DNA from 3 places in the Desulfonatronum thiodismutans genome. Region 2 is predicted to be linked to each of the others. Evidence: predicted binding sites of a transcription regulator. Region 2 holds the regulator's gene; each other region holds the start of a gene.
What was found. Region 2 encodes sigma-54, which starts transcription at its own class of promoters, with help from an activator protein. Its sites were predicted from a motif close to CTGGCACGGNNNNTGCTT; they were not measured.
Positions count from the first base shown of each region.

Region 1: the regulator sigma-54 is predicted to act here: its motif matches at 2,338-2,355, upstream of nifH (nitrogenase iron protein).
Region 3: the regulator sigma-54 is predicted to act here: its motif matches at 2,732-2,749, upstream of GY33_RS0108205 (PEP-CTERM sorting domain-containing protein).

Region 1 is NZ_JPIK01000011.1:152,483-156,775, reverse strand. Features, by position in the region: gene GY33_RS0108440 (nitroreductase family protein) at 1-374, shown strand, start outside; gene GY33_RS0108435 (hypothetical protein) at 553-765, opposite strand; gene GY33_RS0108430 (LeuA family protein) at 835-1,974, opposite strand; gene nifH (nitrogenase iron protein) at 2,397-3,221, shown strand; gene GY33_RS0108420 (P-II family nitrogen regulator) at 3,292-3,651, shown strand; gene GY33_RS0108415 (P-II family nitrogen regulator) at 3,648-4,022, shown strand; gene nifD (nitrogenase molybdenum-iron protein alpha chain) at 4,207-4,293, shown strand, end outside.
Region 2 is NZ_JPIK01000004.1:327,618-331,910, forward strand. Features, by position in the region: gene rapZ (RNase adapter RapZ) at 1-54, opposite strand, end outside; gene GY33_RS0102120 (PTS sugar transporter subunit IIA) at 121-570, opposite strand; gene hpf (ribosome hibernation-promoting factor, HPF/YfiA family) at 574-1,119, opposite strand; gene rpoN (RNA polymerase factor sigma-54) at 1,191-2,624, opposite strand; gene lptB (LPS export ABC transporter ATP-binding protein) at 2,688-3,413, opposite strand; gene GY33_RS0102140 (LptA/OstA family protein) at 3,410-3,973, opposite strand; gene lptC (LPS export ABC transporter periplasmic protein LptC) at 3,974-4,293, opposite strand, start outside.
Region 3 is NZ_JPIK01000011.1:93,693-97,985, reverse strand. Features, by position in the region: gene GY33_RS0108210 (SPOR domain-containing protein) at 330-1,643, shown strand; gene GY33_RS0108205 (PEP-CTERM sorting domain-containing protein) at 1,857-2,678, opposite strand; gene GY33_RS0108200 (phosphotransferase enzyme family protein) at 3,099-4,293, opposite strand, start outside.

The sequences.
Region 1 (4,293 bases), on a different contig from region 2:
ATTTCGTTGTGGTTACGGATGCAGCCTTGAGGGATGAGCTGTCCCGGATCCATCCCTACGTGGGCATGCTTCGGCAGGCCCCGATCGGCATCGTGGTCTGCGCGGAACTGGCCCTGGAGAAGTACCCCGGCTACTGGGTCCAAGACTTGGCCGCGGCGGTCCAGAACCTGCTCCTGGCCGCCAGGGGGCTGGGCCTGGGCACGGTCTGGACCGGGGTCGCTCCGATCCTGGAACGGATGGACGCCGTCCGCCGGATTCTCGGCCTGCCTGGCGGCGTGGAAGCCCATGCCATCGTGCCTCTGGGCTGGCCCGCCCAGGAGTTCACGCATAAGGATCGTTTCAAAGCGGACCGGGTGCACAAGAATGGATGGTGATATTTAGCACGGATTCAAAAAACATCCGGCCGGTCACGGGACTCCCGCGACCGGCCGGTTGTTTTGGCGGAAAGCCGACTTCATCCGTCGTCATCCCATTTTATCAGGTTGACGAATAATCGAAATCGTTGCTCTCCGCGCTTCATGAAAGCGGCATCGTGAGGGATTGGTTCTGGATTTATACCGCCGCGTCGATCCTCAGACCCTTTCCGGTAGCTTCAGCCACCGCCCTGGTGTCTACGGGTTGTGCCGCGCCACCTGCCCCGGCATTGAGCTGATTGACCGCTCCGAGAGTTTTGGTGACGATATCCGCCCCCATGGTAGCGTTTTGCAGGGTCTGCGCCATCATGGCGATGCCTGTTTGACTTTGCGCTGCTGTTCCAAGTTCCATAAAACCTCCTTGTTGGCTGATGAAAAAAACGATGCCTCCAAGTCTTTATCGGACATGCGCGAGGATTCTTTAGGGGGCGTAGCATGACTCTGAGCTTGAGGCCGCGGAGTCAGCGGTCATGGCCAAGGCCCTGAACTCTTCGTTAAACAGTGGTCGAGCCAAAGCCTGAGAAAGGAGACGGACGCGGCGGGTCAAGTTTTCGATTCCGTGACTGGGCACGGCGATGCCTTGCTGGTGGGCGGCGTGGCGGACGGCTGACTTTCCGATTTTGTCGCCCAGACCCAGCTTTCTGCTTGCGCCGATTTTTTCCGGGGCATAGGGTTCGAACAGGCTTTGGTCTTTCGACAACCCTTGCAGGTGCAACCCGGTTTCGCAGGCGAACAGATCCTCTCCGACCAGGGCCTTGTTCCGGGCCAGGGGCACCTGGGCCGCCTCGGCGACCATACGGGCCAGGCGGGCGCACTGCTTCAAATCATAGCCGGCTCCCCGCCTGAGGTTCAGGTGACCGGCGACCTCTTCCAGGGCCGCGATCCCGGCCCGTTCCCCGATTCCCAGCACGGACACATCCACGCTTTCGGCCCCCGAGGCCAGGGCGGTGATGGCGTTGGCCGTGGCCATGCCGAAGTCGTCATGGCCGTGAAATCCAATTGCCAATTCGGTCCGGTCCGTGAACCAGCGTGTCAGTTCCGCCGTTTCCAGCGGCGTGAGCAGGCCCACGGTGTCTGAAAGGCGAACCCGCCTGCCTCCGCATTCCTCCACCACCCGAACGACCTGCAAAGCGAAATCCCGGTTCGCCCGGGATACGTCCTCCAGCCCGACCCCGACGAACGCCATCTCCAACTCCGCTGCTCGGCGCAATATGTTTTGAAGTCGAAGCAATAGTCCTGCCCGATCCGTGCCAAGCCGATGCTCAATGTGGGCGTCCGAAACCGGGACGCCGAACTGGATGCGCCTGACGCCCATGGCGTTCATGCGATCCAGATCAAGCAACCGTAGCGGCGACCAAACCGTAAGTCTGGTCCGTTCGGACGGATATTCCTTTCTTCCGTGCCGGAGCAGATCCTCCAGCCCGTCCTGCCCTACCCAGCCGATCTCCACTTCGTCTATCCCTGCCTGGATCAACCCGGAGAGGATGTCCCGGCGCTGGGCGTCCGAGAAGTAGACGCCGAACATCTGCGCGCCTTCGCGCAATGTACTGTCGATGAGCATATGGTTTCCTTGTCGTTGTTTCGGGCCTGACTATCACGCCCCTTGACCGGAACAAGCAGGATCGGTGCCAGGGTACGTTTACCACGTTTCCACCGCCAACCTGTAGGGGCACGGCGCGCCGTGCCCCTACGGAATTCCGTGCCCTGGCCATCACCCCGCAACATTCTCGCTAACCTGTAGGGGCACGGCGCGCCGTGCCCCTACATAATCACGGGCTCCTACAAAACCGTGGCGTCTTACAAAATTGTTGCTCACCTTTGTCGGGTCTGCATGGGAGACCAGCTGAACTCGTTTCGGCAAAACAATACTTCAAAAATCTAAAATAATTAATTTTAATTAGTTCTGGCGATTTGGTTTTCGCCTCTGGCATGCTCCTTGCCCTATGGCTTGCATTCTCAACACTCAATCTCCGGGAGGAACGTATGCGCAAGGTTGCTATTTATGGAAAGGGCGGGATCGGAAAATCCACCACGACGCAGAATACCGTGGCCGCTCTCGGCGAAATGGGTCGCAAGGTGATGATCGTAGGCTGTGATCCCAAGGCGGACTCCACCCGTTTGCTGCTCCACGGTCTGCATCAGCGAACGGTCTTGGATACCCTGCGGGAAGAGGGTGAGGACGTGGAACTGGACGATGTGCTGCTGGACGGCTTTGCCGGAACCGTCTGCACTGAATCCGGAGGTCCGGAGCCTGGCGTGGGCTGCGCGGGCCGGGGGATCATCACCAGCATCAACCTGCTGGAACAGCTCGGGGCCTACAAGGAAGACAAGAACCTGGACTACGTCTTTTACGACGTCCTGGGCGACGTGGTTTGCGGCGGATTCGCCATGCCCATTCGCGAAGGCAAGGCCCAGGAAATCTACATTGTGGTTTCCGGTGAAATGATGGCCATGTACGCGGCCAACAACATCTGCAAAGGCATCGTAAAATTCGCCGAGGCAGGCGGGGTGCGCCTGGGAGGGCTGATCTGCAACAGTCGTAATGTGGACAACGAACGGGAGATGATCGAGGAGCTGGCCAAGCGTCTGGGAACACAAATGATTCACTTCGTGCCTCGAGAAAACATGGTCCAGCGGGCGGAGATCAATCGCAAGACGGTCATCGACTTTGATCCCAAACATCCCCAGGCCGATGAATACCGCACCCTGGCCAAGAAGATCGACGGCAACGAGATGTTCATCGTGCCCAAACCAATGGAAATCGATGAACTGGAAAAACTGCTTATTGATTACGGCATCGCCAACTAGATCTCTGATTATTCGGATTAATCCGCTGTATAGTTGCCCACATTTCAACCAACCATAAGGGAGAAGCGATATGTTGATCATGGTCCGAGCGATTGTCCGGCCCGAAAGGGTGGATGCGGTTTTAAAAGCGTTGATGGATGCCGGGTATCCGGCGGTGACCAAGTTTTCCGTGGCCGGTCGCGGCAAGCAGCGCGGCATCAAGATAGGGGAGATCACCTACGACGAGATTCCCAAGGTCCTGCTGATGAGCGTGGTCGGCGAAAAGGACAAGGACTTCGTAGTCAAGACGATCATGGAAGCGGCCCGAACCGGGGAAAAGGGCGCATTTGGCGACGGGAAGGTTTTTCTCAGCCCGGTGGAGGAAATGTACACCATCAGCTCCGGGATCAAGGAAACCGAAGGCGCGGACCTGAAGGGGGTCGGGGTATGAAGGAGATCACCGCCGTCATCCGGATGAACATGGTCAACAAGACCAAGGAAGCTCTGGCCGAAGCCGGCGTGCCCGCGTTCTTCGCTCTGGAGGCCCAGGGCCGGGGCAAGGGATTGATCAATTCCGCTCTGCTCAAGGGCGCGGAAAAGGGATATGAGGAAGCCGCCGAGCTGCTTGGAGAGAAGGGCAGGCTGTACCCCAAGCGCGTTTTTTCCGTGGTCGTCACGGACGACCAGGTAGAAGACGTGGTGAGCACGATCATGGACGTGAACAAAACCGGCAAGCCCGGCGACGGGAAGATATTCGTCAGCCCGGTCTTTGACTCCGTCCGGGTGCGCACTGGGGAAAAGGGAAACAAATCCATAGACTAGCAGTCCGTTGAAAAACTCCCAATTGCCGCGTCGCCGCAAGAAAATCAAACTCTCACGTATGAAGAAATACGCTTCGACCTTGATTTTCTCTTGCTCCTTGCACTTGGGGTTTTTGAACGAACTGTCGTCATGTGAGGACTGTCTCAAAATTGAGTAGGTAAGCTAGGCCCTGCCAGGAGGAAGCATGACCACAATCACGAAGAAGAAAAAAATCGTTCAGATGGATCCAACCGATTTGGTTCAGGATCTTCTGAAAAAATATCCGACCAAG
Region 2 (4,293 bases):
GGCGATCATAACCAGACAGAGTTCGCAGGATTTTTGCGTTTGGTACGTGCTCATCGCGGTTTGTCTTTTAGTAGGGGCACGGCGCGCCGTGCCCCTACGGTGTGGACGGTTCAAATACCTTCACGCCGAGCTGAGGGCGTCCCAGAAAAGCTCCTTGTCCTGGGCCGTGAGGAAGGCGTGCCGAAAGGCCTCGTCCTTGAGCAGGCGGGTTATGGACGCTAGGATGCGCAGGTGCATCCCGGCGACCTGTTCCGGGGCCAGGACCATAAAAAAAATATGGCATGGCTTGCGATCCAGGGCGTCAAAATCCACGCCCTCGGCACTGCGCCCGACCACCAATACGATCCGTTCCAGCCCCTCCAGCTTGCCGTGGGGAATGGCCACTCCCTCGCCGATGCCCGTGCTCCCAAGACTTTCCCGGTCCTTGAGCACCCGAAAAGCCGCTTCGGCGTCCAGGCTCGGCTCCTTTTGGGCCAGCACGGCGACCAATTCCGCCAACACTTCCGCCTTGTTCCTGGCTTGCAATTCGGGGAGCAGCAAGTCCTTGCTCAAAAAATCCCTGAGGACCATCGATTAGATTCCCGGGTCGATCAGACCGAAGTCGCCGCTTTTCCGGCGGTAGATAACGTTGACGCGCTCGATGTCCGCATTAAAGAAAACCAGGAACTCGTTACCCAGGGCTTCCAATTGCATGGCCGCTTCGTCCACGGACATGGGTTTGGGCTCGAAATTATCGGTCTCCGTGATGGTCTGGGCTCGCTTGCCGGTCTCATCCTCGGTGAAGGTGATCACGTCCACCCGCGCGGACTGGCCCTTCTGGCCGCGACGATGGTCCTTGTTCTTCTCTTTGGTCTTGCGCACCTGGGCCTCAAGCTTGTCCAGGACCAGATCGATGGTGGAGTACATGTCCTCGCTTTCGGTGGTGGCGGAGAAATGCATGTCCTTACCTGTAAGGATCACCTCGGCCATATGCCGATACTTTTCCACGGAAAGGTTGACGGCCAGTTCACCCTGATCTTCAGGGCGCAGGTAGCGGTTGATCTTATTAAAGCGCTCGCGGGCGTAGCCCTTGAGGTGATTGGACGGCTCGAAATTCTTGAAAGTAAAAGTTATTTCCATGCGACACCTCCAAAGTAAAACGTTCTGGGTTGGTTTGAGGTTATTCGCTCCGTTGGGAGCATGTGGGATGGTTAAAAAATGGCCTTGCGCTTGGAAGACGACTCGATGTTCAACGCCATGCGATACTTGGCCACGGTCCGTCGGGCGATGTTCACGCCCAAGGACTTCTTTAACAGTTGTGAGATCAGTTCGTCGCTGAGCGGACGCTTGGGATCCTCTTCGGAAATCAGTTTCTTGATCTCCGCCTTGACGCTTTCCGATCCGGCTTCCGAGCCGTCGTCCATACCCAAGGCGCTGTTAAAGAAAAATTTCAATTCATATGTTCCGTGGGGGGTGCTCATGTATTTGCTCGTGGTGATCCGGCTGACCGTGGACTCGTGCATGTTGATGTCCAGGGCCACGTCCTTGAGAATCATCGGCTTCAGATGCGTCACCCCATGACGGAAAAAATCGATCTGGAACCGGACGATGCTTTCGGCGACCTTGAGCAGGGTCCGCTGGCGCTGGTACAGGCTTTTCATCAACCAATGGGCTGATCGGACCTTTTCCTGAATGTAGTCCTTGGCCCCCTTGTCGTGAACGGACAGCTCCTTGGCGTAGGCCTCGTTGATCATCAAGCCCGGTATCTCGTCTTCGTTCAGAACCACGATGAAATCGCCGCCGTGCTGGAGAATGTAAACATCCGGACTGGTGAACTGAGGGTCCTCGGAGCCAAAGCTCTTGCCGGGCATGGGATCCAGGCGCTGAATGCAGTCCAGGTAGTGTTTGATTTCCTCCATGGAGAGCTTGAACTTCTTGGCCAACGGCTTGTAGCGCCGTTTTTCCAGCTCTTCCAGATGGTCCTTGACCAGGGAAACCAGAATCGGGTCGTCCAGACCCAGTTCGTCCATCTGGATCAGCAGGCACTCCCTCAGGTTTCTGGCGCAGATCCCCACGGGGTCCAGACGTTGCATGATCCGCAGGATCCGCTCCGCCTCCTCCGTCTCGCAGCCGGCCATGGCGGCGATGTCCTCGATTGATTCGCAAAGATACCCCACGGCATCCAGGTTGCCAAGGATCACCTCGCTGACGGCAAGTTCCCGCGCCGATAGGGCCGAAAGCCGCAACTGCCACGAAAGATGACCGATCAACGTGGACTTGCCGGCCAGCCGGGCCTCGAAACTCATGCCCTCTTCCGGGACTTCCCAGTCCCGACCCTGGATCTGTCGACTGATGCTGGAAAATTCCCCCAGGTAGTCCTGCCACTCCGAATCGTGAAGCTGCCGAGGCTCCTCGACGTTTACGGACTGAAACCGATCCTCGGCGGGGTCCTTCTTCGGAGTCTCCGTAGCCTCGTCTATGCTTTCCGGCACGATCTCCAATACAGGATTTTCCAGCAATTCCTGCTGGATGCTTTCCACCAACTCCAGTCTGGAAAGCTGAAGCAGCTTGATGGCTTGTTGCAGTTGGGGGGTCATCACCAACTGCTGCGTCAACTTCAGTTGCTGGCGCAGTTCAAGAGCCATGTCGCGTTCTCGCCTCCATAATCGGACTGAACGGTTGGAAAGCCATTCCAGGTTGTTGAGCAATCATAAGCAAAAGTCCTCACCGAGATAGACCTTCCGAGCGATGGAGTCAGCCACGATGGCCTCCGGCGACCCTTCAAAAATGGCCCGTCCTTCGAAGACAATGGACGCCCTGTCGCAAATCTTCAGCGTTTCACGGACGTTGTGATCCGAAATCAACACCCCGATCCCCCGCTCCTTGAGGGACATGACAATCTCCTGGATGTCGTCCACGGCCAGGGGGTCGATGCCCGCGAAGGGTTCGTCCAGCAGCATGAATTTCGGATTGCGGATCAGGGCTCGGGCGATTTCCAGGCGGCGGCGCTCCCCGCCGGAAAGAAACATGGCCTTCTGATCGGCCAGCTTGGCGATGCCCAGTTCCTCCAGCAGGGCCTCGGCCTTTCTGCGCTGCATGACCGGGGTGAAGTCCGTGTACTCCAGAATGATCTGCAAATTCTGCATCACGGTCAGCTTTTTGAAGACTGAACTCTCCTGGGGCAGGTAGCTCAGCCCCAACCGGGCCCGCTCATGCAGCGGCCAAGTGGTGATTCGCCTTCCGTCCAGATCCACCACCCCGCTGGTGGGCTTGATCACCCCGACCAGCATGTAGAACGTGGTGGTCTTCCCGGCTCCGTTGGGACCTAAAAGGCCAACGATCTCCCCCTGCTCGACCCGAATGGAAATATCCCGGACCACCTCTTTCTGGCCGAAGCTTTTGCGCAGACTCTTGCCGGAGAGAAGGGCCTTCACCGTGCCCCCTGCTCGCGAGGCAAAAGAAACATTCCTTCCACTCGACGATCTGTGCGTCCCTGCACATCCACCTCTCTTTCTTCAACATTGAGCGTAATCACGTTGCCTTCCAATCGGGTCCCGCCTTCTTCCACCCGGGCGTTGCCCTCCAGGCGCAGGACGCCCTGGTCCACCCAATAGGTGGCCATGTCGCCGTGACCGACACGGTCTTCGTGCTTCAAAAAAACCTGGCCAAAGGCGATCATTTGTTCAATGTCCACTTGAGCTTCCATATCCTGTTCCGGAACCATGCCCTCGGGCCGGGCTTCCCGGGGAAGGGTTCGCAAAAGCACTACCAGCCGTTCCGAGCGGAGCTGAAAATTCGGTCTGTCCACCCGCACGTCCCCGATAAACTCGATCTGATGGTCGCGATGGGAGTAGCGCAACCGCTCGGCCGTGATCCGCGTCGGGATGGCCTCATCTTCCGCGGAAGAACTCCAGCCGGGAAGCAGAAACAGCGTAACCAAGACGACCAGAAACGGAACCCTCAAAAGCCGGGGCAATGAAAACCGAGTTTCCATCTACAAACCGTGTCCGAAACTGTCTTTGGCGATGATCACTTCCACTCCGCCCTCGGCGTTGACCACCCAGGTGTTCAGGTCCACGTCACCCCGCTGCGAGCGGAGTTGCAGCCCCTGGCGATCCAGGAGGATGTCCCCGTGCAAAAATATGGTTTCATCAATTTGGACGAAAACAGCCTCGTCGGAATTGAGATAGGTCGGACCATGTTCCATATGCACTCCGGACCAAAGCCGGATGTCGCTGGTGGCCTGATCCACCTCCCCCAAGGGGGCGCTGACGATCACGGGAATGTCCCGACCATCCAGGCTTTTTACAATAT
Region 3 (4,293 bases), on a different contig from region 2:
TGAGTGAATCACTCTCGCTTGAGGTGATTCCAGCTCCTGATGGCGCGATATCAGGCCAGCCTGGATCGATGTTCGCCTTCCCTTTGCTGGGGGATCAGACAAACCTCGATGACATTTTGCAGGATATGACACTCCCTGCGTCGAATGAAACGCAGGAGTCTGGTAGGGATCAGAATGGCGATCAAAAAGAAATTGACGATTTTGTTTTTGTAAAAGATAAAGGCACGAAAAAATATGGGGGAAGTGTTTACCGGGGTGTGGTTGATCGAGACAGTCGCTTGGGAGAGGCGTCCGGTGACACGGGGCATGATCCTTCAAGCGGGCCTGAGATGCACCTGCCTGAGTATACGGTCCAGGAGGTGCCCGCCAAGTTGGGGAGCATCAGTGTAAGAAGGGCGGATACGCTTTCGGGCATGGTCCAGATTGTCTACGGAACGCCCCAGGGGCCATTCCTGGGCCTGATGAACAAGGCCAACCCCGAAGTTGAGGATCTGGATACGGTCGCCCTGGGCACGCAACTTGCCTTTCCGTCCCTAAGCCCCAGGATGATTGAGTCGCCCGTAGAGGGCTTCTGGCTGAGCCTTGGCAGGTTTCCCAGCCTGGAGCAGGCCTATCGGGAACTGGCCTGCGTAACCCAGGCAGGCCAGGGACAGTGGGTGCTGCTGTCCGGCTACTCTGCCGCAAGAGGCTTGTACTTTGAAATCCTGGACCCGCGGGTGCATTCCCGCGAAGCAGATGCCTGGACAGCCGCGGACCGCCTGCACCAAGCCCTGGGCGTACCCGTTGAGGTAGTCTCCAACTGGTGGAAAGGGGTTTTGTTCTTGACGGACCAGCCGGCCAGGAACCTGGCCACTGTGTCAGTGACCGCCAACACGGGACTGGATACGCCTTCCACGGAGAATGTCCAGGAAGAGCTGCCTGCCGGGGAAGAGTCGCCCGCCTTGGAAGAGCCAGCTGTACTCCAAGAGCCGCCTGCTCCGACAAAGCCAGTCAAGCAAACTCAACTGGCAGAGGCTCTGCCGATGCAGGTCCGCCTCGGCCCGTCCAGACCGGCAATCTTCCGAACCGGCGCTCCGGCTTGGCTCTATTCCTTGCTGGCCGAGGGGATCATCCGCGACTACACCATGCGCGCCCCCGGCCGGGCTTCGGAAGGCACCGGACGCTTCCAGGCTGGGTTCATCCAGGTGGTGGCCCATGTCCGCCGGGACCTGGCGGACGCGGAGGCGGACCGGTTTGTCCAGTACGGCTGGCCGGTTTCAGTGTTTTCCACGGACATTGACGGCCGGATCTATCACCGAATGCTCGTGGGTCCGTTTGCATCTCCCCAGGAGGCCTTGGATGTCCGGGCATTAGCCAAGCAGACCGCGACAGCCCTGGAATCCATCAAGATCCTGATGGAGCAGGGTAGCGTTAAATCTCTTGAAGGCCCTGGTGAAGCTGGCCAGATCGTGCTCTCCGAGGTCAAAGAGGTTGAGCAGGTGGCTACGTTGCTGGAGACCTTCGGTTGGCCGTTGCTGGAAATCGAGGGCCAGGCCATACGCATCGCGCCGTTTCCGGACGAGCAGGGCGCTGAGGAATACCGGCAGCGCGCCCTGAATGGGATGGGTTGGGGGCCGAAACTAGACTTGCTGGAGGAGCTTTAGCTGAGGGGATGGGCTCTTTGCATTGCTGGAAGAATCAGCCGAAAGATATCCAATCGGGTGGAGGAATTCCTCATGGAAGCTTCAGCCGTCTGGACTGAAAAAAGCCCATCTATCCGGATTATCCGGACAGATGGGCTTTGATATGTGTCTCATGTCCGATTTGTCCGGACATACGCACTGTCTTTCAGGCGGTACTTTGCTCAAATTTCAGGATCAGTGGGCCGTCATTCTCCGGCGTACCGCAAGCAGTCCGGCTAAACCAATGCCCAGCAGGAGCAGGGTGCCGGGCTCGGGGATGACCATGCTTTGGAGTAATACATCATTGGCACAATTTTGGGTCCAGCCAATAGTAATTTCGCTTATGCCTGATAAATCAAGATTCAGGTTTGAAAAGGTGATTATCGTAGATCCCCAACCAAGCAATCTTGGGAGGTTGTTGGAGTCGAGTATGTCGGTATACGCGATTTGCGATGAGGGGTTGAAAGCTATCGGATGGTCAAATCTGCCATTCGTCCAATTACTCTCCAAATAACCTGAATCAGGTGCTAAAGTACCCGTTCCAGGTCCAAGAATAGGGAGGGGGGCGTCAATTTGGTACACATGTTCAGCGGCTATGTCATTTCCTGGTAATTCCCCATACCAATATTGGTAATTATCTTGATCTTTTATCGTGTGGTCCCAGAAATTGAAAGCGTAATTCCAATAGCCGTCTGCTCCCAAGTCAATAAACAGATCTCCAGGGCGAAGAAAGTTCCACAAATTGGGAGATGCCCCCCCTCCCCAACTCTCAAACTCAATTTCTATAGATGCCAATCTGTTATTATCAATGTTTACACTTCCCCCTACGATGTTCGGGTTCCATATGACATCTTCAGTATTGTCACCAAGATAACCAGCACGCTGTGTTTCCCAGCCTGGCCAAATGATGTTGTCGTCGTTGAAGTGAACGGTCAGCGCCTGTGCCGACGCGAGAGTCCATAAAAACAGGATTGTAGCAAACGCGAAGATGAGGGATACCCTTGTCAGTTTTTTCATGATATTGCTCCTTGCCGTTTGGGAACGTAAAAAATTAGACATTCGCAACAATTATGCAATATTTGTTCCAGAGCCCGGAGGCCATCGGCAAAGCCGATAGTTTATAATGTTTGAACCGCTCAAAGCAAAAAAACAGGAGCTGCCTAAAGGTGACTACCGTCTATCAGCTTTAACTGCTTAAGCCTCTAATCTTCTTTATCCTGATGCTGAATATTCAAAGTCGAAGCGAATTGGCTGTTCAGAGGACGCAAAATGTTCTTTGGCGATGTTCGGTGGCATGGGGCCAGCCAGGAATTACCGGTGAAACTCCTCGGCGCTCATGCTCAAACGGTCGACTCCATGGTCCGTCCAGACGACGCGGCGCTTCTGCCCCTGAAACGCCTCTCAATCTTGGTGCCCTATCAGCGGATGCCGGGCGGTTCAGGCTGCGGAAGCAAGGTTCGGGCCGGTGCGGGAAAGAACGAATTCCGCTATGGCCAATGCGCGTCGCCTGCGCAGCTTCTCCTTGGGGCGCTCCAGCAAAACCCTGATTTCCTTCGTAAATTTAATGCAACCCATCAGCTCGATCCATTTCTCAAGGTCTTCGTGTTCCGCGGGGGTCAGGGTGGTCTGGGCGTCATAGGCTGCCAGGAAGCCGTCAAACCGGGAAAAGTCGGCCAAGTGGATGTACTTCTCCGCCAGGGAGAATTCAAAGGCACCGTCAATGATGTCGGCCATGCGCGGGCCAAAGTAGGCGTTGTTGAAATCGAAGAAAAAAACTTGACCTTGTTCACTGATGATCAGGTTCTTGGGCGTGACGTCGCCGTGATTGTGCACGCAAGGGCTGTTGGCGTACATCCTGGCGCGGTATTCGCCTGGATTGTATCGGTTGACCAAGGGGATCAGCGCCTTGAAGGCCTCAGCGATCTCCCGGCCCGGCAGGGTGTTCTTGAGGTAGGAGGAGAACTGCGGCAGCCAGATCATGCAGATGTCGTCGAAGGTGAACGCCTCATCCAGAGCCAGCGGTTGTTCCATCTGCACGCCGTGGATGCGGGCCAGGGCAGGGCCGATTGTTTCCAGCGGATATTCCGGACGCTGCTGCGCCGTGCCTGGGATGCGCTCGAAGAGCAATGCCGGAAAGCCGTTGACAACGACATGTTCGTCTTGTGACGGAAGAACGCCCGCGGTGGGAATGCCGCGCTCCTTGAGCTGGGAAACCAGCTTTTTTTCGTATGCGACATGTTCCGCCACGCGAGAACGACTGTAGTTGCCGGAAACCTTGAACAGTTTGAGAATCAGGCTCTGATTGTCCGCGAAAATTTTGTATAAGGCGTTTTCCGTGGAAACAATCATCTTTTCCACGATGACATTGGAAAAGCCGTATTGCTCGGTGATGATCCCGGCGATTCTCTCCTCATCTTTCCCGCGATACGTGATCCCGTCTCGGGATCGGTCGTAAACGCATTGTGCGCCGAATTTTTTCAGGAAAGCATCCCTGTCCTGGTGATTGCCCCGGGACGGCAAAAAAACATAGGCATCCACCAAGTGTTCGGTGAATTGGATGTGCGGATAGCGCGCTTGCCATTCGCCCCAGTCATCCGCGAACGGAATCTGCCCCATGTGATAGACAGGGCAT